4 regions of the Sporosarcina sp. SAFN-010 genome follow, and region 2 is predicted to be linked to each of the others. Evidence: riboswitches for the same ligand, from Rfam matches in the RefSeq annotation. Region 2 holds a riboswitch; each other region holds the start of a gene.
The links. A riboswitch is a leader RNA that binds a small molecule or an ion and turns the genes downstream of it on or off. The one in region 2 is predicted to bind S-adenosylmethionine.
Positions count from the first base shown of each region.

Region 1: it holds a riboswitch for S-adenosylmethionine, as region 2 does, so the genes downstream of both, metA (homoserine O-acetyltransferase MetA) here and ACR65F_RS10650 (bifunctional homocysteine S-methyltransferase/methylenetetrahydrofolate reductase) in region 2, are expected to answer to the same signal.
Region 3: it holds a riboswitch for S-adenosylmethionine, as region 2 does, so the genes downstream of both, ACR65F_RS04520 (O-acetylhomoserine aminocarboxypropyltransferase/cysteine synthase family protein) here and ACR65F_RS10650 (bifunctional homocysteine S-methyltransferase/methylenetetrahydrofolate reductase) in region 2, are expected to answer to the same signal.
Region 4: it holds a riboswitch for S-adenosylmethionine, as region 2 does, so the genes downstream of both, ACR65F_RS02740 (hypothetical protein) here and ACR65F_RS10650 (bifunctional homocysteine S-methyltransferase/methylenetetrahydrofolate reductase) in region 2, are expected to answer to the same signal.

Region 1 is NZ_JBPFDS010000013.1:35,784-41,907, reverse strand. Features, by position in the region: gene ACR65F_RS14150 (DUF3231 family protein) at 1-197, shown strand, start outside; gene ACR65F_RS14145 (thioredoxin family protein) at 357-674, shown strand; gene ACR65F_RS14140 (AbrB/MazE/SpoVT family DNA-binding domain-containing protein) at 740-1,015, opposite strand; gene ACR65F_RS14135 (YitT family protein) at 1,224-2,084, shown strand; SAM riboswitch class I at 2,175-2,280, shown strand; gene metA (homoserine O-acetyltransferase MetA) at 2,357-3,265, shown strand; gene ACR65F_RS14125 (TetR/AcrR family transcriptional regulator) at 3,368-3,964, shown strand; gene ACR65F_RS14120 (DMT family transporter) at 4,080-4,427, shown strand; gene ACR65F_RS14115 (DMT family transporter) at 4,429-4,743, shown strand; gene ACR65F_RS14110 (RluA family pseudouridine synthase) at 4,802-5,698, shown strand; gene ACR65F_RS14105 (spore coat protein) at 5,772-6,124, opposite strand, start outside.
Region 2 is NZ_JBPFDS010000008.1:90,419-96,542, forward strand. Features, by position in the region: gene metH (methionine synthase) at 1-330, opposite strand, end outside; gene ACR65F_RS10650 (bifunctional homocysteine S-methyltransferase/methylenetetrahydrofolate reductase) at 314-2,170, opposite strand; SAM riboswitch class I at 2,270-2,374, opposite strand; gene ACR65F_RS10655 (hypothetical protein) at 2,513-2,698, shown strand; gene ACR65F_RS10660 (biotin transporter BioY) at 2,823-3,431, shown strand; gene ACR65F_RS10665 (hypothetical protein) at 3,557-5,245, shown strand; gene ACR65F_RS10670 (N-acetyltransferase) at 5,333-5,920, opposite strand.
Region 3 is NZ_JBPFDS010000002.1:335,267-341,390, forward strand. Features, by position in the region: gene ACR65F_RS04515 (BCCT family transporter) at 1-283, shown strand, start outside; gene ACR65F_RS04520 (O-acetylhomoserine aminocarboxypropyltransferase/cysteine synthase family protein) at 330-1,619, opposite strand; SAM riboswitch class I at 1,734-1,848, opposite strand; gene ACR65F_RS04525 (hypothetical protein) at 2,198-3,109, opposite strand; gene ACR65F_RS04530 (metal-sensitive transcriptional regulator) at 3,250-3,516, opposite strand; gene ACR65F_RS04535 (DUF2187 family protein) at 3,761-3,982, shown strand; gene pepT (peptidase T) at 4,111-5,337, shown strand; gene ACR65F_RS04545 (DMT family transporter) at 5,350-6,124, shown strand, end outside.
Region 4 is NZ_JBPFDS010000001.1:566,878-573,001, forward strand. Features, by position in the region: gene ACR65F_RS02720 (DUF819 family protein) at 1-765, opposite strand, end outside; gene ACR65F_RS02725 (dipeptidase) at 765-1,775, opposite strand; gene ACR65F_RS02730 (antibiotic biosynthesis monooxygenase) at 1,899-2,243, opposite strand; gene ACR65F_RS02735 (hypothetical protein) at 2,774-2,896, opposite strand; SAM riboswitch class I at 2,980-3,077, shown strand; gene ACR65F_RS02740 (hypothetical protein) at 3,154-3,441, shown strand; gene ACR65F_RS02745 (DMT family transporter) at 3,501-4,382, opposite strand; gene ACR65F_RS02750 (sulfite exporter TauE/SafE family protein) at 4,445-5,221, opposite strand; gene ACR65F_RS02755 (sulfurtransferase TusA family protein) at 5,283-5,510, opposite strand; gene ACR65F_RS02760 (MBL fold metallo-hydrolase) at 5,530-6,124, opposite strand, start outside.

The sequences.
Region 1 (6,124 bases), on a different contig from region 2:
CCATAAACGTTGGCCAGGCGCTTGTTTCCTGTAGCCAAGTGATGGGGCAATGTTTGCGTGAGGATATTGCGACAATGTTTGCCAAGTTCCATGCTGACAAAATCATGTTTGGAGCAAAGCTATTGAAACTAAACAAAGAAAAAGGATGGATTATCCCCCCACCTATGCACTTGAACGGACAACCGACGAAAGAATAAAAGTGCTCATTGAACAAAAGAAACGTTAGAGTAGGGAAGAGCGAAAGTCGCTTTCTTCTCTGCTTTTTTTAATGCGACTCGCCAAAAAAAAGGTCGAGCCAAATCGACTCTTCACTACATAGGGAATGATATACTAAATGCTATAAGGGGGAGATTTAAATGGAAAAGTTACAGTCACAAGAGCAATTTGAAGAACTTAAACAAGGGGAACGAACGGTGTTTCTGTTTTCCGCAGATTGGTGTCCGGATTGTCGAGTCATCGATCCGTTACTCCCAGGAATTGAAGTAGATTACCCGGAGTACGAATTTGTATATGTAGATCGTGATCAGTTCATAGATATCTGTGCAGAACACGACATTTTTGGGATCCCAAGTTTTCTTGTTTACAGCGAAGGCGTAGAAAAAGGTCGATTTGTTAGTAAAGACAGAAAAACGCGTGAAGAGATTACAGCATTTCTGGATAATCCTGAAGCGTAAAAGAAAATTGAAAGGGTTGCTGCTTGAGAAGTCGAAGAGACTCCACTGGCAGCAACCCTTTCTTTTTACATACTAAACTCCTCTTTAACCTCTTCAAGAATAACTTTAGCACCCGCAGGGCTTACGAACATGCCGTTTGACAGTTCAAAATTATCGGAAGTGATTTCTCCGGTAATCACACAAGCTTCACGGATTTTATAGCTCCTAAGAATAATGGTTTCATCCTCCGTGAAAAATTCAAGTGGTTGTCCTTCAGGAAGTTTCATTGTCTCACGTAATTCAATTGGGATAACTATTCTCCCTAGATGATCAACTTTTCTTACAACGCTTAAGCTCCTCATAAGAGAACCTCCTTCAATGGTACCTGAATTCTTCTATAATCATACAATTCTATGTTGGGAAATGCAAAAAAATGGTCGATTTTTTGTCGAAAGTTCATTAATATAGAATATTTAGAATGAAAAAACTTCTCCTTCTTTTCATTGTCAATCGTCACAACGTACACGTAATTTGATAGAATAGTACAGTTGGCACGAACGGAGGGACACGATGACATTTACTCAATTTAAAAAATCAGCGATTTTTGACTATCTCCAAATTATTGTGGGTTCGGCGTTTGTCGGACTTGCATTTACTATTTTCCTATTACCTTCACGGATAGCTGCAGGTGGTGTTTCGGGAATAAGCACGATTCTTTTTGAACTTTATGGATTTAACCCCGCTTATGTACAGTGGCTTATTAATTTACCACTCCTCATTTTAGGGCTTGTCCTTGTTGGAAAAGATTTTAGTTGGAGAACCATTGTGGGGACGTTTTTTGTACCATTTTTCATTTTCTTAACGACAGATATTAATGTCCCAATTCATAATCCGTTATTAAGTTCTATTTATGGTGGGATTATGCTTGGTATCGGTCTAGGAATTGTTTATAGGGGGAACGGCTCGACAGGTGGAACTGCACTAATTGCTCAAGTTCTGAAGAAATATACTAACTTTTCCAGTGGCTTTGCTCAGCTAATTGTTGACGGTGCTGTCGTCATCATCTCGGCTTTTGTCTTTGACTTGGAACTCGCGCTTTATGCCATGATGGCAATCTATGTGACGAGTAAGGTAATCGATTTTGTGCAGCTTCAAACATCTCCTACCAAGCTGATCCTGATCATTACGGAACAAGAAGAAAAAGTTCAAGCACTCATTAATACCGAACTCAATCGAGGGTTAACAAAAGTGAAGTCTTTAGGAGGCTACTCGAATCAGGAGAAAACCATGATCCTTTGTGTCGTTGAGCAATCAGAAGCGATCTACTTTAAAAAGATTGTGCAGGAGCAAGAGCCGACATCGTTCGTAATCTTCTTAAATGCATCTGAAATTCTAGGAAGAGGATTTTCCAGAGCCCAATATGACGACTAACTAGTTGCTAGCCCGTGAGTAAACTCGATTTTGTTTAATGTTAGACTATACAAACAACTTAGAAATGGTATACTGTTCAGTAATTGAATACGCTTATCGAGAGAAACCGAGGGAAATGGCCCATTGACGTTTCAGCAACCCCTGATAGATTCAGGAAGGTGCTACTTCCACAAGACTTTGTCTTGAGAGATAAGAGGAACGGCTATTAGCTTCCACTTTCTCTCTCTTAGAAAGCGGAAGTTTTTTGATGGGCTGAATAGGAGTGAAGAATTGTGCCAATTACAATACCAAAAGCGTTACCCGCGGGAGAATTACTGAAGCAAGAAAAAATATTTGTGATGGATGAAGAGCGTGCTACCTCACAAGACATTAGACCACTACGCATACTAGTCGTGAATTTAATGCCTCAAAAAGAAAAAACGGAACTGCAGCTTCTGCGTTTGCTAGGTAATACTCCGCTTCAAGTGGATGTAACTTTTTTACACACAGAAACGTATGTATCGAAGAATGTTAGTAAAAACCATTTGGATACTTTTTACAAAACATTTCCTCAAGTGAAAGACGAAAAATTTGATGGAATGATTGTAACGGGGGCACCTGTAGAGCAAATGGAATTCGAACAGGTTGAGTATTGGGGAGAAATGCAGGAGATTTTGGATTGGGCATCAGTGAATGTAACATCTTCTATGCATATCTGTTGGGGTGCCCAAGCAGCACTTTATCATTACTATGGAGTGAACAAACACCAACTGCCTTCTAAGTGTTTTGGCATTTTTGATCATCTCGTTACAAATCCAACTGTCAATCTTGCACGAGGATTCAATGACCTGTTTCCAGCTCCACACTCCAGGCATACAGGAGTATCTCAATACGATATCGAACAGCATGACTCATTGAATCTACTCGCATATTCGGAAGATGTTGGACCCTTTATCGTGCTATCTAACGATGCAAAAAACATTATGATTACGGGGCACTTAGAGTACGATGCGGGAACGTTGCAGGAAGAATATGAGCGTGATGCAGCAAAAGGACTTGAAATTGATATTCCTAAGAATTACTTCCCGAATGACAATAGCTCGTTGAATCCGCTGAACACGTGGCGTTCCCATACACATCTCTTATTTTCAAATTGGCTTAATTACTATGTCTACCAACAAACTCCATTTGAATGGAAATGATGAAATTTGTGAAGTGGCGAGTATTGATCCAGCTGAAGAACTTGTAGTTCTCAGTGGATTGGATTATAATGAATGACAGTCAGTCATTTGTGGAGGGATGTTATGAACAAGAGAGAAAAAATTGTTCAGTCTGCGATTCAAGTGTTTACTGAAAAAGGCGTAGAAAAAACGACAGTTTCACATATTGTTAAAGCTGCAGGGATTGCACAAGGAACGTTTTACTTATACTTTCCCTCTAAACTATCGCTCATGCCTGCGATTGCAGAAGTGATGGTACAGCATACCCTGAAAACGGTGATAGACGCTGTTGAAGATTCTGCATCGTTTGATGAGCAACTGAAACAATTTGTAGATGCGATATTTGCAGTTAATAAAGAACACCACGAGATTCAGGCGATGATCTATTCAGGGTTAGCATCAACTGAACACTTGAAAGAGTGGGAGAGTGTATATGCTCCAATTTACCAATGGGTAAGCGCACTCGTTGAAAAGGTGCAGAAGCAAGGAGTCATTCGCATCGACAGTCATCCAGATCAGTTAGCAAAACTCATTATCGGATTGACTGAGTCCGCTGCAGAGCAAATTTACTTGTATGATGAAGACGTTGACCAAGAAATTCGCGCTACTGAGCAAAAGAGGGAAACGTTGTTGTTTTTATCGTATGCCCTTGGTTATTCGAAACAACCAGGCAATGAATAGGGATTTCCAACGACTGGCAACAAAATAGTGTCAGTCGTTGTATACATTTTTTAGTTCGTACGAGTACGGATTAATATGAATGACAGTCAGTCATCTGAGAGAAGGAGTATTTCTAATGAAAAAAGAATGGCTTTATGTAGCGGCAACTAGTTTTTTTGAACTTGTATGGATTTTCGGTTTTAATGTAGCTTCTGTATGGTGGCACTGGATTCCGATCGTGTTATTTATATTCGTCGATTTCCACTTCCTTTCTAAAGCTTGCGCGACATTACCAACAGGAACTGTATATGCCATATTTGCAGCTATCGGAACCATCGGAACTGCATTGATGGATGTGTTTTTCTTCGGACAAACGTTAAGTGGCGGGAAAATTTTCTTCATCGTCATTTTAGTGACAGGAGTCATCGGTTTGAAACTTGCTGATGGACATGACGAAAAACTAGCAGCAGAAAGGAATCGTTAATATGGGATGGTTATTTGTAGCATTAGCCGCGATATTTGAATTTACGGGAGTCATCGGATTAAACAAATATAGTAAAAAGAAGACGATTCCTTCAGGTATCTTATTTTTAGGTGGTTTTGGTTTAGCATTTGTATTTTTGTATACATCGTTCCAGTATTTACAAGTGAGCACAGCATATGCAGTATGGATAGGAATTGGAACTGCAGGCGCCGTAATTCTGAATATGCTCTTTTTTGGTGAATCCAAAAGTTTAGCAAGGATCGGCAGTCTTGCATTGATTGTCATTGGCGTCATAGGTTTAAAAGCATTGTCCTAAATGATGTTTGATATTTCGTTAAAGGTTGCGCATAATGAATGAATAAGGAGACGTGACTATGCGAAATAACTCAAAACAAGCAACACCGCAAGCAACAGGTTATCAAGTAAAAAAGGAACAGCCGCTTTTACCTTTTCTGCTAGAGACTGTCCAAAAAAGTAGAAATGCAGTGAAAGGGATTCTTTCCCGTGGGCAAGTGTCTGTTAACGGAGAACCTACCACTCAACATGACCGATTGTTGAATGTTGGAGATAAGGTTGAAATTATGACCAACCAAGCTGCGAAAAATGACAGTGAACTTACAGGGCTTTCCATTATGTATGAAGATGATGCCATCATTGTGATTGACAAAGAAGCTGGATTATTATCAATGGCTGCAAAAGATAAAAAAGAACTGACTGCATTTAGTGAGCTTTCTACATATGTACGGAAAGCGAATAGAAGCAATCGTGTATTCATCGTCCATCGTCTAGACCGAGAAACTTCAGGGGTTATGCTGTTTGCTAAAACAGAGGAAGTCAAAAAACTCCTTCAGGATAACTGGGAAGAATCTGTCCAAGAACGAGGTTATATAGCGCTAGTTGAAGGTAAAGTGCGAAACGAAACAGGTGAAATTGTTTCTTGGCTGAAAGAGACTAGAACGTTCAAAGTCTATTCCAACCCAACGGATAATGGCGGCCAAAAAGCAATTACACGTTATAAGCGACTGCAAGCAAGTGCACAGTTTTCACTACTTGAATTGAGATTGGAAACAGGACGGAAAAACCAAATCCGTGTGCATATGGAGGAAATTGGACACTCCGTTGTAGGCGATAAAAAATATGGTGCCACAACAAACCCTATTAAACGACTTGGGCTCCATGCAACTAAGTTGACGATGATTCATCCTATAACAAAGGAGCAACACACGTTCATATCTGATCCACCGTCCTCCTTCTATAAAAAATCAAAATAACCGTATGCGCCAAAGAGGCGCATACGGTTATTTTTTTATGGGTTCAAAGTGAACGACTAAGCATGTGGGGTCTTTACTGTAAAGGAGGCATACCTGGTTGACCTTGTGCTGGAGCAAATGCATTGAGCAACTCCGTCATATCCTGTGAAGCCAGCTGAGGTACTTGATAGTAATGATGTTTGTTCTGGTAAATGGCTAATTCATACGCCATTTCTATACAGTTTGGAACTGAATCAGCTAGCACCCTGCGGACAACAGGATTACACACTTCACAAGCCACCATTGTTTTCATAGAAGCTCCGGCTTTTGCGGAACCCAATAAGAAACCGGAAATGATTTCATCCGTAATTTCAGAAGCATTCATCATAGGTTTTTTGGGTTGGCCCGGCTTCATACCATAGATGAAATCATTTCCTCCTTTCATTT
Region 2 (6,124 bases):
TGTCGAAAACTCATCTGCTGCAGCACGCGCAAGTTCTGCTCCGCGACGGTTAATCACATCCGCTTCACTACCTAAATCATAATCGTCTAACACGACAGGTGTACCACCGAACGTATTCGTACAGATGATATCAGCACCAGCCTCTAAGTATTCTCTATGAATTCGGGTCAACACATCGGGTTTTGTCAGATTCAAATATTCATTGCATCCTTCATACTCTTCACCGCCGAAGTCATCCGCTGCTAGATCAGCATTTTGTAGCATCGTGCCCATTGCTCCATCCATCACGAGAATACGTTTCTTCAATTCATCTTTAATTTGTTGTGGCATGGTGCACCTCTCTTTCTCTTATAGCGTCAATCTGGTTGATATAGTGCACGAGTTCGACAGTCATGTCATAACGTAAAAATGGAGTAATTAAGTAAATCCCGTTAAATAAAGAAGCTGCTGTGTCGATGAGTTCTCTAGCAATTTGTATACCTTCTGCAGTCGCCGCTTCACGATCATCCCCACATGCTCTCATGCGCTCCAGCACTTCATCAGACAACTTGATGCCTGGTACTTCATGATGCAGGAATTCAGCGTTACGAATATTCGTCAACGGCATGATTCCGATGAAAATCGGAGTATCTAAATGTTTGACGGCTTCATGAATTTCAATAATTTTTTCTTTCGTATAGACAGGTTGTGTGATGAAGTAATCAGCACCGCATTCAATTTTTTTCTCAAGACGTTTAACAGCTCGCTCGACGACCCGGACGTTCGGGTTGAAAGCTCCCGCTACTGAAAAGTTTGCCTTTTTACGTAAAGGACGACCGGAGAATGATATCCCTTCATTCAACTTTTTAATGAGTTGGAAGAGTTCTAGGCTAGAAACGTCATAAACGTCTGTTGCCCCAGGAAAGTCCCCAATCTTAGTTGGATCGCCTGTCACAGCTAAAATATCATGTATGCCAAGTGCGTCCAGCCCCATTAAGTGAGACTGAAGCCCAATCAAATTATGATCCCTGCAAGTGATATGGACGAGAGGGCGGACATCATCTTGATGTTTTACAAGAGACGCCATAGCTAGATTGCTAATCCGTGGGGAAGCTAGAGAATTATCGGCCATCGTCACAGCGTGTGCTCCAGCTGCTTGAAGTTGACGAGCTCCTTCGAAATAATTTTCAGTTTCCAAGTGTCGTGGCGTATCCAATTCAACAAGAATCGTACGCTCACGCTGAGCCTTTATGTGTAACGGCTCATAGCGAGTCGGTTCCGCATCTCGAATAACAATCGGCTTATGTGGAATAACGGCTTTTTCCGTAATGGGTGCAAGATTCGCCAATTGAGATTTCACAGCGACAATGTGCGCAGGAGTCGTTCCGCAACACCCACCGATTAGCCGAACCCCTTCATCCCGTAATAACCGTGCAGCGCGACCGTAATAATCCGTTTCAGAGACATAGACAATCCGTCCGTCTTCAACGTCTAGCAAACTCGCATTTGGATACGCAGATAAAAATGCCTTCTCAGGGAGTTCGACCCCTTCAAATGCTTGGATCGTATGGTACGGGCCTAGTCTGCAGTTCACACCTACGACATCCGCGCCAAATGCTTCTAACTGATGTAAAGCGTCATTCAATCGCAACCCATTCTGTAAGACGCCAGGTTCATGCATGGATACTTGTGCGATTAGTGGAATATCGGTCTGTTGACGGAGGTGCTTAACTACTGCAGAAAGCTCTTCAAAGTCATAATAAGTTTCCAGCAATAATCCGTCTGGATCACCGGCAAGCAGTGGTTCCGCTTGCTGTTGAACAATTGAGAGGACTTCATCTATGGTTGCATCGCTTTTACGAATACTACGGATGCCACCGATTGTACCGAGCACATATTGACCACCTGGAGCTGCAGCACGCTTGGCGATCGCAATTCCAGCTTCGTTAAATTCTTTTACACGATGCTCCAGTCCATAGCGAGCAAGCTTATAAGAGTTGGCACTGTACGTATTGGTTTGAATAATGTCTGCACCTGCATGTATATATTGTTCATGGATTCCTTGAATAACATCCGGCTTTTCTATATTTAATTGTTCATAGCAAAAGTCGAGTCCATCCGCATAGAGTAACGTTCCCATTGCACCATCAGCTGTCAGAACTTCTGTTTTTAATCGCTCAAGTAATTTCATTTCCCTATCATCCTTTCTTACGGCAGAGCGATGAAGCAGAGAATAATAAAAAAGCCTTCTACGTACGAAGAAGGCTTTGTCATATCAATGATTGTCTCCTCCTCATCTGCCGGACTACAAACATCCGCTGGAAGTAGCACCTGACCATATGGCTGGTTGCTGAAGCATCGACGGGCCAGATCCCTACGCTTCTCTTGATAAGAATGACTATTAAGTTGTGTGAATAATTTAACATATCATACCGTTGTTTGAGAGTTCCGTCAATAGATAATGTGTGAAGTGAACTGGGAGTTACCTAGTGTATGTGGTAAACTGTACGTACATGCAGGAAAGGGGATTGCTATGAGGGCGTTCAAATTTGTTATCCCGATGGTGTTATTAGTCGGTGGAGTTGCCTGGGTTATGCTCAACAAAAACTTTACAGACGTGCCCGTCATGTCTCGTTTTTATATTACACTTGGCGCAATGGTTTTGAGTGGTGTCATTTCCTTTTTCCTATTCCCTAAAGATGAAGGGAAAAGACGATAAACTGACAGAGAATGACTGTCAGTTTTATTATTGCTCGGATTTGGGTTAACCTTAAAATATATTAGGTTGACACATTGAGTTCTTCCTTTTATTCTATAACTATATAGTAAAAGGGGTGTTATAAATGGGAACAACAGCAACTATGAAACCAAACCGTTCGAAGACGATGATCGGAACGCTTGGACTTGTCTACTCAGCAATGTTTGCCGCATTGATGATGATTGGAGCTAATATTACATACTTTTTACCGGCCTTATCAGTAAGTGGCGTGCCAATTACACTGCAAACTTTCTTTGCTGTATTAGCAGGACTATTACTCGGAAGCCGATATGGGGCGGTCTCAATGACAGTCTACATGGCAATAGGTCTTGCAGGTGCACCGGTATTTGCGAAATTTAGTGGAGGTTTCGGTGAAATTGTCAGCCCGTTGTTCGGATTTATCCTTTCTTTTATTTTAGTTGCATACATCGCCGGCAAGATTGTAGAAAAGAACAGCACCGTAACAGGATTTGTTATCGCGGCACTTGTCGGATGTGTCATTAATTACCTGATCGGAACAAACTGGATGTTTGCTGCGTACAAGCTATGGGCGGCGGCACCGGATGCGTTCACGTACAAAATAGCATGGATTTGGATGCTGCCACCTTTACCTAAAGACATTATTCTCTCTGTATTGGCAGGAGTGTTCGGCCATCGAATGGCGCGCATTCTTAGAATGCGTCGCTCTATTTAACCACGCAAACCGATTTCTCAATTATAGAGAAATCGGTTTTTTCGTGTCCTATCAAAAAATGAAACGTTTTAGATGTGTCTTCCGTATAAGAGGAAGACCTTAAAAAACGGAAGGAAGACATGTGCATGATTCACTTACTCTTATTTTCTCTAATCGCAGGCATTATTGCCGCACTGCTGGCCGTCCCGCTGCATAGACGTGTCGGTTCGGAAGAAAAAGCAAATAGTTCCGGTTTCATGGTAGTACTACTCATTATTATTGCTGTAGTGATTGCGGTAGGCCTCTCTATTTTCTATTACACAACAAATCTAGACCAGCATTGGTCCTCGTTATGGGTTCTTTTACTCGCTGCAGCGATACTTGGAACAATATTAGATGGTGGGGTGTATCGGAAGGCAAAGGGTATCGTTGCAGGACTCGCGATCCTTGCAGGCATTTATATCCTCACCGCCCCATTATTAAATGCGGACACCAAGTACAAAGCGGTTGAAATGGATCAGCAAATAGAAATTGAAGCATTTGACGAAACTCAGACACCAGCGAGCGTGCCACCTAAATTTGCACGTAACAAAATGAAAAAAGCATTCGGGCAAGTACCGAATACAAGTTATTACGACCTTGGTCATTTACAAATTCAAAAGGTGAAAGATGATTATGTATATATTGCACCAGTCGAATTTTCAGGTTTTTTCAAATGGTGGAATGGCAAGACGACGCCTGGTTATTTCCGCATGAGCGCCACGGACTCTGCGGATAATCCGAAGTTTGTATCGTCGGAAATGACGTATACCGAGACGTCTTTCTTTAACAAGCAAGTGGACCGTCATATGCGTTTACAATATCCTGAACTGATTTTTTATGGAGATGTTCAATTGGAAATCGACGATGAAGGTAATCCCCATTACATCCGTTCTTACGGAGAATTTATCACAGCCCGCAATGGATTTGACGTGAAAGGGATTGTCATGACGGATCCGATGACCGGGGCAATTGAGAAGTTTGCACTTGCGGATATCCCAGACTATATCGATGGTGCTGTCTCTCCGGAAGTCGTCAGTTTGCAAAATAGCTATTTCGGAAAGTACGTTCATGGTTTCTGGAATTCAATTGTCGGTAAAAAAGATGTCAAACTGCCTTCCGATGAAGGAACGGAGGCAAACGTTAGTCCGATTTTCGATGAAAATGGACATATGTATTACTTCACAGACTTTACAAGTCCGAAAGAAGGCGTCGATTCAATGCTAGGTTATGCGCTGACAGACGGGCGCACAGGTAAAGCAACGTACTACACGGGGGATCTTGAAGAATCCTACATGGACTCACAAGGAGCCTTGCAAATTATTGAAAAGAAATTCATCGAGAAAAAGTGGTCTGGTGAAATGCCGGTCCTTTATAACTTCTATGGAGAAGCGAGTTGGTTGACACCAGTGCTAGACTCGAATGGCTTCCTACAAAACTACTTCATCGTGTCTGCTGCGAATCCGGAAATATCTGTATCTGGCAACTCCCCGAATGATGCATTGAAACTGTATAAAACTGCATTACAACGAGGGGGCAGTTCTGTGAATGGCAGCTCAGAAGCAGAAGAAGCGAAGGCTGCGATCACTGTAAACCGTGTTTACAAAGAACGAGCTGGTGACTTTACCTTGGTTTCTGTGAAATCAGAAGACGGACGGAACTTCCTAGTTTCGTCTGAAACGATTCCTGAAGCGGTGTACATTCAAGAAGGCGACAAATTATCGATTACGTATGTAGAAACAGGGGAACTTTTTCTTCCTGTCAAGGAACTCACAAATGTCTCGTTAACGGAATAACGAGATGCGTTTAAAATCCATAACAAAAGCGGAAGCCGTTTAGATGGCTTCCGCTTTTTCGTTGTTTTATTGAAGGACGAATGTCAATTAAGCACTAGCTGTAGCAAAAGGTTTTAGGATATTTGTTTTACCTTCTGTACGGAATGTCAATACTTTGTCAATCGGGTCGTATGATTCACCGTAAAATTCATCATCCTTATACGTATGGATTTCTTCATACGTCATCTTCATTGCATCATATACCGTTTCTTCTTCTGCATCTTCAGGAGACCAGTAAAGGATTTCGAGGTCGGTTTGTTCTCCAGTTGCGAGTGAACGACGGCTATAACCGATGCGAGATGCATGATGGAAATTCTCACGAGCATAGAAGCGTAAGCGTTTTTCTGTGTCCGTGTCTTCATAATTGACAGGCTCCACTTCTAACAAAATCGGCTTACCTTTTTCTTTCAGCTGTGTCAGCAGTTTTTTGCCTAGACCTTCACCTCGTGAAGTGGACGAAACAAACAAATAATCTACAAACACAAACGATTCTGTTTCAACGTACATGAGCACGTGTTTTGGACCTTCGTCTTTGCGATAAACATTGTGTTTATCCTTTAACAACGCGTCCATATGCTCTTTTGACTTCATTTCTTCGATTGGGAAATACTCACTTAGTTTCTCGTACCAATTCATTGATTTAATCTCCTCCGTCGGTATGGGTGTACCCGGAGCTTTTTGTTTGAGGGTCAAACGTAGAGAGAGGAAAAAAGAGGTCAGAAAAAAATCCTCGACTTCATTCTATACCTCTATTATAAACATACTAAACATAATATGTTCAACTATTTTACTTTTTTCTCCCCTAATCCGACGGTTTGCAAATTTCTTGCGTGCCTATTG
Region 3 (6,124 bases), on a different contig from region 2:
TACGTCGTTCTTCATCACATCGGCGGATTCAGCGACCTTTGTACTTGGGATGCAGTCGACTTATGGCTCGTTAACCCCACCTAACAGTGTGAAAATGATTTGGGGATTAATCCAATCCGGAATTGCGGTTATTTTACTATCTGTTGGTGGTCTTTCCGCCCTGCAGAATACGATAATTATCGCAGCCCTTCCGTTTTCGTTCATCATCCTGTTTATGGTGACGGCCCTTTTCAAAGAGTTGCAAAAAGATTTGAAACACAACAAACACCCTAGACATAAATAAACGAAACACCCGAATCCAAATGAGGACTCGGGTGTTTTTTCTGTAATTATACGTTAACGGGAGCTGCCTTCTCAATCGCTTGTGCTAGATCAGCAATGATATCGTCTGCTGATTCAAGTCCCACTGAGAGACGAATGAGTTCCTCAGTAACACCTGAATTTTTCAAGTCTTCGCCAGAAAGCTGTTGGTGCGTTGTTGAAGCCGGATGGATAATTAGCGACTTTGCATCTCCAACATTCGCTACGTGGGACCAAACAGCAACGTTGTCGATCACACGACGTCCTGCATCACGCCCGCCTTTAATTCCGAAAACAATAATGGACCCTGCTCCATTTTTCAAATACTTCTTGGCAAGTTCTGCTGTTGGATGGTCGTTGAGACCCGTGTAGGTAACCCATTCAACAGATGGATGCTCTTTCAGGAATTGTGCGACCTTTTGTGCGTTTTCTCCGTGACGTTGGATTCGCAAATGAAGCGTCTCCAAGCCTTGTAGGAAGTTGAATGCACTGTCAGGATCGAGGCATGGACCGAAATCACGAAGTCCTTGGACACGGAGTTTTGTCGCAAATGCAGCGCCTGCCGTGTCGATGCCGTAGCGTAATCCGTGATACGATTCGTCCGCTTCCGTGAAAGCAGGGAATCTGCCTTGCGTCCAGTCGAACTTTCCTGCATCTACCACTACGCCGCCAATCGTTGTTCCGTGACCGCCAATCCATTTCGTGGCAGAGTGGATAACAACGTCAGCGCCAAATTCAATCGGATTGCATCCGTATGGGGACGCAAATGTATTGTCGATTAAAAGTGGAACGCCACTTTCGTGTGCAATCGATGCAACCTTTTCGATATCGAGCACTTGTAAGCTCGGGTTACCGATTGTTTCAGCAAATATACCTTTTGTCTTTTCCGTAATAGCACTACGGAAGTTTTCCGGGTCAGTTGAGTCGACAAATTTTACAGTGATCCCATACTTCGGCAGCGTTGTGGCAAATAAGTTGTACGTTCCGCCGTAAAGGTTGGCTGCTGCAATGATTTCGTCACCAGCTTCTGCAATATTCAAGATTGAGAACGCGATTGCCGCCATACCAGATGAGAGTGCAACGGCTGCAGCGCCTCCTTCGAGTAACGCGATGCGTTCTTCAAATACTGCGACTGTTGGATTCGTGATACGTGTGTAGATGTTGCCAGCTTCTTGCAGTGCAAAAAGGTTTTTGGCGTGGTCCGTGTCACGAAATACGAATGATGTGGTTCTGTGGATAGGAAGAGCTCGTGATCCAGTTGTTGGATCGGGTTCTTGACCACCGTGCAGCAAAAGTGTTTCGGGTTGAAAATTCGTCATTTACAAAACCTCCGGAAATTAGATTGATGGAACTGCGCACACCGGACGGGTGATGGGGAAACTAAAAAGATCCCCTTCTACCTATAGAAGAGGATCTGCCATTGCTGGCACTTCCCCTTATCTTTCAGATCCATAATAGATCTGTAGGAAGTAGCACCTTTGCAAGCTGGTAAGCTTGCCGGTTGCCGGGCATCGCAGGGCCTAGTCCCTCCGCCGCTCTTGATAAGAGTTTGTGACTTATTCAGTTTTCCATCTTGGAACTGAGTATACTTGGTTGAAAATAGAAAGTCAACAGTTAAATCTAAATTATTTGATAGTTTAACAATCAACACTATTACGGGGTTGATTTCCACTACAGTCGGATGCGGGCCTACAGGATGTAGGTCATGCAACCGTTGCGGCAGGACGCCGCGAACTTAGGTTGTTTCCATTAGCATCCCTCCGGAGTCGCCGTCTTCCACTACAATCAACGGATCCTAATATGACAACGAACCACATGAAACAGGTAAAGAGAAGAAAGAGATAGAAAACCCGCAAACCAAAGTCTTGGTAGACTTCGGTCTGCGGGTAAGAATTAATTATTGAGCTGCGCCGTAAAAGATTTGGCCGCCTTTTAGGTTGATGATTTTGAGCATGTTTGTGCGTTTCACGTAGATGCTTTTGAATTGCTCGCGTCCGTTTGCATCTTTCAATAGGATTGTGCGGTTGTTGTAGTTATCAGAGACAACTACTGGTGTGAGTGTGCTTAGGTCAACGTGAGCTGCGAGTGTGTTGTATTCAGGCAGGCTACTGATTGTGCTTGCAGGCTGTTCAGGTTTCGCTTCAGGAGCTGGTGTTGCTGCGTCTTCTTTTACGACTGTTTCAATGACAACTCCTTGGCCTTTTAGGTTAATGACTTTTAATAGACCTGTCTTTTTCACGAAGACACTCTTATATTGTCCCTGACCGTTCGCATCTTTCAATAGGATCGTACGGTTATTGTAGTTATCTGATACGATGACAGGTGTCAAAGCAGTCAAGTCTACTGCTGAAGCCAGTGTTTTGTACTCAGGGAGGACGCTAATAGCACTTCCCGGCTGCTCAGGCTTCACTTCTGGTTTTTGTGGTGCATCTGCTTTCACAGTCGTTTCAAGGACAACTCCACCACCTTTTAAGTTGATGACTTTCAGAAGTCCTGTCTTTTTCACGAAGACACTCTTGTACTGTGTACGACCGTAGTTATCAGAGAAAAGAATTACCCGGTTGGACACGTTGTCTTCAGTAACACGTGTAGTGAAGCTAGTTGGGTCGATGACGGAAGCAACTGATGCGTACTCTTCCAGACCTGTGATGTCTTGGTTTACTTGCTGACCGTAGTTCGAGTTGTGTTGTACGTGTGCGTATGAGCTTTGTGCATCTGCGTTTTGATCTGCATGTGCAAATGTCGCTGCGTTCGCACCTCCTGCGGAAATAAGTAGTGCACTTACTGCTGTGATCAATGTCTTTTTCATCTTGTTCCTCTCCTTTTCCTTTTGGGATACTTATATCATAACCCCACAGTCTGAGAGGACTCTGAGATGATTATTAGGACTTGATGAGAAAACTGTAAGAAGGTTTTAATTTTTCAGCCCACAAAAAAAAGAGCCTGCAGTTAGCGGCTCTTTACTAATAAGTCGACAGCTTCTTTTACAAGCGTCTCCTTTGCTTGCGGATTATCCGAAAGCTCTTCGTTTTCCATACAGGCAATCAGATTCGTACTCACAATTAACCCGATGGTCCTATCGATTCCTGAGCGAGACGCAGACAACTGTGTAATGACGTCTTTGCATTCATCACCAGCCTCAATCATCCGTAGGACACCGCGAATTTGACCTTCTATTCGTTTTAAACGATTGACTACCTTTGCATCGTATTCCATGGATCTGGCCACCTCTCTTAACTACGTTCATAATATACCCCTTCTGGTATAAGGTCAATCAATTCCACCTCTTTCGACAAGAAAAGCGCGAAATTGTTCGAATTATGCTATACTTATGGAAGTATTACAATTTTTTATGTTCCAAACCACCGGGCCAACCGCACAACACACTGTCTGTTTTTCTGAATGGCCATGGGTCTTCACAATACGAAAGATATCGAAACAGACTAGAGGAGGGATTCGTTTGGCTTTTCCGCGTAAAGAGCATCCTGTCTCTGATTTTATCGCAGCACGTAAAATTGGCGAAAAAATTTCGTTCACTCGTAATGATGTTTTCGTTTTAGGGGCAATCCACAAGATCTTAGAAAACTCCGTTATTGTAGAAATTTCTGAAGAGGACGCCGATCTGATTGGAGCAGCATCCACACTGACGGTTGTCGCTCACAAAAATTATACAGTCGAATAATCTAGAGAGCACCGACTTCAACCTCCGACAGATCACACCAGTTCTGTCGGTTTTGTCGTCTGCCTAATTCCCAGATTGCATGAGGTGACTCTCAAGTACATAGAATTGAAAGGGGATTTTTTGACGTGATGAAAGAACAACTATTGGAACGATTCATCCGCTATGCAAAGATTGACACTGAGTCTGATGAAAAGAGTTCTACAACTCCTTCCACCACTAACCAATGGGATTTGTTACATCTATTGAAGGAAGAGCTCACAACACTAGGTATGGAAGACATTACGCTGGATGAGAACGGCTACTTGTTCGCAACACTTCCTGCGAATACAGACAAAGAGATCCCTGTAATCGGATTCTTAGCGCACGTTGATACATCACCTGATTTCACGGGTAAAAATGTGAATCCACAGCGCCATGACAACTATGACGGCAGTGACCTGGTTTTGAATGAAAACACGGTCCTCTCTGTTAGTCGCTTCCCTGAGCTTCAAAACTATATCGGACAGACGTTGATCACAACCGATGGTACGACACTACTTGGTGCTGATGATAAAGCCGGTGTTGCGGAAATCATGACGGCGATGGCTTATTTCCAAGAGCATCCCGAAGTGAAGCATGGCAAATTACGTGTTGCTTTCACACCTGATGAAGAAATCGGACGTGGCCCACACCTATTTAACGTGGATGCTTTTGGCGTAGACTTTGCGTATACAATGGACGGTGGCCCACTTGGTGAGTTGCAGTATGAAAGTTTCAATGCAGCCGGGGCACGTGTTACGTTCAAAGGAACGAACGTCCACCCCGGTACTGCAAAAGGGAAAATGGTGAACTCCATCTTACGTGCACAAGAATTCCAAGCAGCAATGCCTGGCTTAGAAATCCCTGAGCTAACGGATGGACGCGAAGGATTCATCCACTTAATGGACATTCAAGGTTCTGTTGAAAAGACCGTATTAGACTATATTATTCGTGATTTCGACAAGGAAACGTATGAATCACGCAAGAAACTGTTTTTCGATACAGTTGCTCAGATGCAATCGGATTATGGCGTAGACGCGATTGAACTTGAATTGGAAGACCAATACTTCAATATGGGCGAGAAGATTGAGCCGCATATGGAAATCGTCGATATCATTTCGGAAGCATTCAACAAATTAGGCATTTCTCCAATAATTGAACCAATCCGGGGCGGTACTGACGGATCTCAGCTTTCCTATATGGGCATACCAACACCTAATATTTTTGCTGGAGGAGAAAATTTCCATGGTCGCTACGAGTTTGTTTCTGCAGAAACGATGGAAAAAGCGGCACAAGTCATCATTGAGGCTGTAAAATTATACGAATCTCGTGCATAAGGAGGCGTTACCATGAAAGGGATTTGGCTTGGCGTACTCGCCGCTGTCTTTTTTGCGGTTACATTTGTACTAAACCGCTCAATGGAATTATCTGGAGGCAGCTGGATGTGGAGCGCGTCACTCCGCTATTTCTTCATGGTTCCGTTTCTCTTTGCTATTGTCTTTGCGCGAAAAGGGCTCGGGGCGGTCAAGCGTGAAATGACTGCCAAACCGTGGCCCTTTTTCGCATGGAGTTTTGTCGCGTTTGTGTTATTTTATGGTCCTTTAACCTTTTCAGCAGCCTACGCACCAGGCTGGCTGCTTGCGGGGACGTGGCAATTAACAATTGTTGCGGGCGTTCTACTAGCACCACTCTTTTTCCTAACTGTAGAAACAGCTGAAGGCAAGCATCGTGTTAGACAACGGATCCCCCTACCCTCGCTTTTGATATCACTGGTCATACTTGCGGGAGTGGTCTTGATACAAATCCCTCATGCGCAGTCAGTTTCAGGGAAAGCTCTCGCATTTGGAACATTACCTGTCCTAATTGCAGCCTTTGCTTATCCACTTGGCAATCGCAAAATGATGGAACTATTGGGTGGATCACTTGATACGTTTCAGCGGGTACTTGCGATGACTCTGATGACGTTGCCCGTTTGGATTGCACTTGCGATCTATGCTTGGGCAACAGTGGGACTCCCTTCCTGGAGCCAGTTCGGTCAGTCATTTGTTGTCGGGGTGAGTTCAGGTGTCATTGCGACGACCCTATTTTTCATGGCAACCGATCTAGTTCAACATGATCAGGGAC
Region 4 (6,124 bases), on a different contig from region 2:
TCCTGAAACATTCTCACCAGAAGGAATTAGCCCCCCAATAAACTCTGCTAGTTTGAAAGATACGATAACAAGGAAGAAAGCTGTACCAATCGCCATTGCGATATCTTTTAACGATATGTCTTTTCTCTTCCAGAAACTTTCCGCTAACGTCTTCCCATCTTCTTGCGTAACTCCGTTTTCCACTTGATCGATATGTGGTGTAGAATAACGTTTTCTAAAGAATCCGATTGTCGGAATTAGCATCAAGATGACAAAGTAGACAGCCATCATCAAATTATCTGCGACGACTGTTGCTGAAACGAGATCCCCAGGTGCTTCAAACTTTCCTGCCATTGCCGCAAAGTTCACACCGCCTCCGACGTACGACGCGCTGATCATCCCTCCGATTTTATCTAGATAAGGGATGTGATCTTTCAATAGAAAGAAGCTAATGATGGTTCCAGCGACAGTTCCGATTGAGCTTAATAGAAATAGCGCGAGTAGTTTACCACTCTCGGTCCATATTTTCTTAATGTTTACATGGAAAAGTAAGAGCGGAATTGCGAGTGGGATAATGACACCCCACACTGCGTCGTATACTGGAGATTCAGTAGGTATGATGCCTGTATTTGAGAGAAAAATAGCGCCAACTAGCGCAATGATTGCACCAGAAATCTTGGAGGCCCAACTGAAACGTTGTTCTAAATAGATACTGAGAGATGCCACGACGACAATGATTCCCCATAGTGTGAGCGTGTCGTCAGGCTGAATCCATGTATTCGTCATTATGTACGCCTTCTTTCTGATATCAGATTGGCCATGAACCGCTCTGCATTTTTGTAACTGATTGCTTCAATGTCATCTTGAGAATACCCACGGTGTTTCATCTGTTCCAGTAATGCTGGAACTTTCGTGACATCTTCTAGCCCTTCCGTTAATACATCCATCCCTCCGCCTAGCGGATGATCACTTAAGTAATCAAGAAAGTCGAAGCCAAACGCAACGTGATCGATGCCTGCAATGGATACGATATGGTCGATGTGATCAATAAATCGGTCAACGTTTGGATGCCGTTCATCTACAAATTCACCATAAGCATTCAACCCGATTAACCCCTTTCGTTCGGAGACGATATGGATTTGATCATCCGATAAATTCCGTTCATGATTGCATACAGCTCGGGCGTTACTGTGCGAAGCGATAATGGGAGAGGTTGTGTTGTGGATGACATCCCAGAAACTTGGTTCATCTAAATGGGAGACATCGATGATAAAGCCTGACTTTTCCGACTGGGCTAGCAAATCGAGCCCAAGTGAAGTTACCCCTAGTTCCCCCTTGATAGAAGATGCTCCCGTCCCGCTCGCGAAAGCGTTTTGTTCGTTCCAAGCCATGATGATGTGTTGAATATTTTTTTCTTTCATGAATGCGAAAGCGGTGTCGATCGTTTCATTTTCTGACTTGGTAATCCACTGATCTAAGGAGGATAAACCCTCTATACCTAGATAAACCTTAACTTTCCCATCTGAAATAGTCTCTTCCTGAATACCATCGATAGGCTGAACAACCGCGTGCTTTGACTCTAGTAAGTCTGCCTCAACGAACTTGATAAGATCATGCAAACGCTCTAGTGGTTGATGAGAAAAAATAGGTTCTGTCCAAAACACACATATGATTGAACTTACACCCCCTTTTTTCAGTGTTGGATAATGGATTCTGTCAAAAACGTTCGTCTCCCCACGTGCTCTTCGGAAGGCGATGTCCGTAAACAAATCTGAATGTAAGTCGAAAACTTTCATAGAATCCTCCCTTATAAATATTCTAATATATTGGAATTTATACATTGTATCATATTTATCAATAGCTACTTTTACTTTTCCATAAAAAAAGCTTTGCACGTGGCAAAGCTTTTGAATCAATTTTTATTTTGCTGGTAAATGTTGAACCATTGTGACGTACGTAGATAATTCAGTACCAAGAATCGGATTATGCGGCGGTTTACCAGTTTGGTTCTTCTCTTGTTCAGCTCGAATCTTCGCCTTTTCGATTGCACGCTTTTCGCGCCACTCTGTGAAGTATTTTTCGTCTTCCCAAGTCGTGCAAACATGGAGTTCATCATGATCTTCAGTACTTTCTTTCATCCACAATTCCATCCGAACAAATCCCGGAAAAGTATGGACGGATTTTGGTTTTGCGAAGCGTTCCGCAACTTCGGCTCCTTTTCCTTTTTCGATACGAATCACGTTCACTGCTGTCATCTGGCTCATACGAGCGCCTCCTTTGTAGTTGGCAAATCCACTTTTTTTGAGATCATGTGTCACTGCAAACGTGCTAATGACTTCTTACTCAAGCATACGCCTACCCGAATCCCCAGACAACGCTCCCACCACTGAAATAGGGATTTCCCTTGGCTCAATTGTGTCTCGATTCCGATTAATTCTGCGATGTTACCGATTCTTTGCTAAATAATACCGATTGTTGCCAGGATGTTGCTGATTACCACTGCCGAATTGCCGATAACTGAGCACATCTTGCCGATTCTTCCACACAGCGGGATTGCCCAGCTTTCAACAAGCGAAGCGCTACCAATTAATCCCTAAAACCAGGTGAGTTGTGTCTTGATTCCGATTAATTCTGCGATGTTACCGATTCTTTGCTAGATAATGCCGATTGTTGCCTGAATGTTGCTGATTACCACTGCCCAATTGCCGATAACTGGCCCCTTCTTGCCGATTCTTCCACACAGCGGGATTGCCCAGCTTTCAACAAGCGAAGCGCTACCAATTAATCCCTAAAACTACATGAGTTGTGTCTCGATTCCGATTAATTCCACGATGCTACCGATTCTTTGCTGGATAATGCCGATTGTTGCCAGGATGTTGCCGATAACTACTACCAAACTTCCGATAACCGTCCCCATCTTTCCGATTCCTCCAACCGAAGGGCATATTGCCCTGCCCACCGCGATATGCTACACTTGCTTTAACTAAATGAACGACTCTTTTCTTATCCAGAGAGACCGAGGGACTTGGCCCGATGACGTCTCAGCAACCTGCTCACGCAAGGTGCTGCTGCCAACAGGGAAACCTGGCCGATGAGGAGAATTTGCGCTTAAGCAACTCTTCTCTGTTCGGGGGAAGAGTTTTTTGTTTGGCAAATTTTAGAGGAGTGATCCAAGTGGGTACGATTGAACGATTTACTGCACAAAAGGAACAGGTTATAAAGGAAGAACCACATAGCTCTGCAGGAGCCATGAAGCGTCATCAAACGTTTGCACGTGTACAGCAGGAGATCGATTACTTCGACCAAGGCGATTTACTTTCTAAAAAAGCGTTGCAAAAAGAACTGCAAGAGATTGCGGAATTGCAACGACAGGCTGACGAACTTGCACTGCAGATTCAAACACGCAAACAGAAGTTGCTCAAAGACACGTTCGGACCTGATGCGACTCAACTATTCAAATAACGCAAAAACCCTCTTCCCCACGAAAACTCGTGAGAAAGAGGGTTTTATTCATAACAAAACTATTTTTTCTTTGCCAATTCTGCAGGCACTTCTTCCCCGCCTCGATTGCGTAAAAACATGTAAAATGACGCGCCGAATATAATGAAATAGCCAATGAAGCTATAGACATCCGGAATTTGTCCAAGTAACACAAATCCGAGGATTGCAGAGAACACGACCGTGAAATAGTTGAACACTGAAATCTCTTTTGCCGGTGCGTATTTGTACGCAAGTGTAATCCCGAATTGACCAACTGTGGCGAACACTCCTGCTGCTAGTAAATACACGGTCTGTTGCAGCGACATGGGTTGATAGGTGAAAATCACGAACGGCAATAGCACAACGGTCGTGAATGTCGAGAAGTAAAACACGACGGTGTAAAACTGCTCACGGCCACCAAGTGCTCGTAATACGGTGTATGCACCACCTGCAAAGACTGCGGATAAAACACCAGCTGCATACGGAACAACATCGAGTGAAAACGATGGTTTGATGATGAACAACGTCCCGAGAAACGCGATTAAAATGCTATACAACTGAAATGGTTTTACATGCTCTTTCAAAAATATCGCCGCAAACACAATCGTAATGAACGGGCTCATTTTATTCAGCATATCTGCATCCGCAAGTACGAGATGGTCAATCGCATAGAAATATAACACGATGCCGATCGCACCGAGTGAAGAACGCAACAGCAACAAACGTTGGTTTTCACGCTTGCCGAACAGTCTTTCTTTGTAATGAATAACGAAGAAAAATGCAATGAACATTGATACGCCATTGCGGAAAATCGTTTTCTGCATCGTCGGGACATCCCCCGATAACTTCACGAATGCGGTCATAAGTGAAAATCCGAGTGCCGACGCTAATAGTAATAAAATTCCTTTGTTGCGATTTGTCATAAGAGCCTCCGGTTGAAAAACAATACAAGTCGTATCTTATCATACACCGATGACCGAATCAGTTATAACAAATCGCTCCATATATTGATGGCAGTCGCTAAAATCAGCACCGCAAGAATCCATTTCAGCACATTTGGATTCACTTTTTGTCCGAATTTCGCGCCGAGTGGTGCAGCAATGAGTGCCGCGACAATCAAGACAATCGCCGGTCCCCATAATACTTGCCCCGTCGCGATTTTACCTGTCGCAGAACCAATTGAGGAAATGAATGTGATTGCAAGAGATGAGGCAATTGTTATTCGGGTCGGGATTGCGAGTACCGTTAACATGATTGGAACGAGCACAAACGCTCCCCCCGCTCCAACAACTCCTGATGCTATTCCGACGACAAAGGCGAGTCCAGCCGCAAGCCACTTATTGAACATCACTTCACTCGCTGGTCGCTCCTCCACCTTTTTCCTTGGAATGAATAACAGAATTGCCGCCACCACTGCAAGCACACCGTACACCATATTGACCGCTTGCTCAGATAGCAAACTCGAACCTAGCCCTCCGATGAAACTCCCAACTAGAACCGCTCCACCCATATAAAGGATGAGCGTCTTGTGCAGAAGTCCTGTTCCACGATATGCCCAAACTCCCGCAATCGTAGCAAAGAAGATTTCTATTGCACTGATTCCACTCACTTCATGGGCAGTTAATGCGGTTAATCCGAATAACGGTGGGATGTATAGGAGCATCGGATATTTGACGATGGCGCCGCCGATACCTGCCATTCCGGATAAAAACGAACCGACAAACCCGATTAAAAATAAAACGACAATGAAACTAACACTCATCTCTAATACCTTCTTTCAAGAAAAAGAAGGAGGCACACATATCCCCCTTCTCTTTTCAAACTTATCCTTTTTTAATGAAGAATGTATAGACATTGTCTGACTCTGTTTGCTCCAGCAATTCATGTCCACCTGACTTTGTCCAAGCGGTCAAATCAGCTTTCGCACCTTTGTCTGTCGTCTTCACTTCAAGGATTTCTCCTGAGTTGACTTCTTTCATCGCATTGCGTGTTTTTACAATTGGCATCGGGCAAGACAGTCCCGTTGCGTCTAAAAAGTGATCTGCTTTCATTTTTAAAATTCCTCCTTAGTTATCGTACGGCACAACGATTCGGTCCAATTTCCATCTCTCGCTGTGTTTCAGCGTCTGGAGTGAGCACTCCCATATTGGTTTTTCGGATTTCCTGATAGGCATTTGGCTGTGGGGGCAAGTTTTCAGTTACAAGAACACGGAATTCGTTTTCATCCTCAACTTGCAAGCCGTGGTTTTCTGAAAATAATGTACTTAGTTGCTTAGCAACGCTGCCGTCTGCATTCACTTCTTTCATCTCCATGAAGTGCGCTGGTAGCACGATGAGGTCCTCAGATAACTGTTCATAGCGACTGTAGAGTGTTGTTCGTAAATCTCCTACCCAATCATCCGCCATCCCTGCAAGGTCAGGGCGTCCAATCGAATCAATGAACAAAATATCTCCAGTGAGTAAGTAAGCCTTATCCACGACAAACGACGTCGATCCGCTCGTATGACCAGGTGAGAATACCGCTTCTACTGAAGTTTTGCCTACAGTGACGCGAAGCCCATCTGCTAGTTTGTGATAGTCAAAGACGACTTCCTCCGCATCCTGACTCGGCAAGTAATAGGTCGCACCTGTTACTTCGGCAATGACACGTCCACCAGAAATGTGA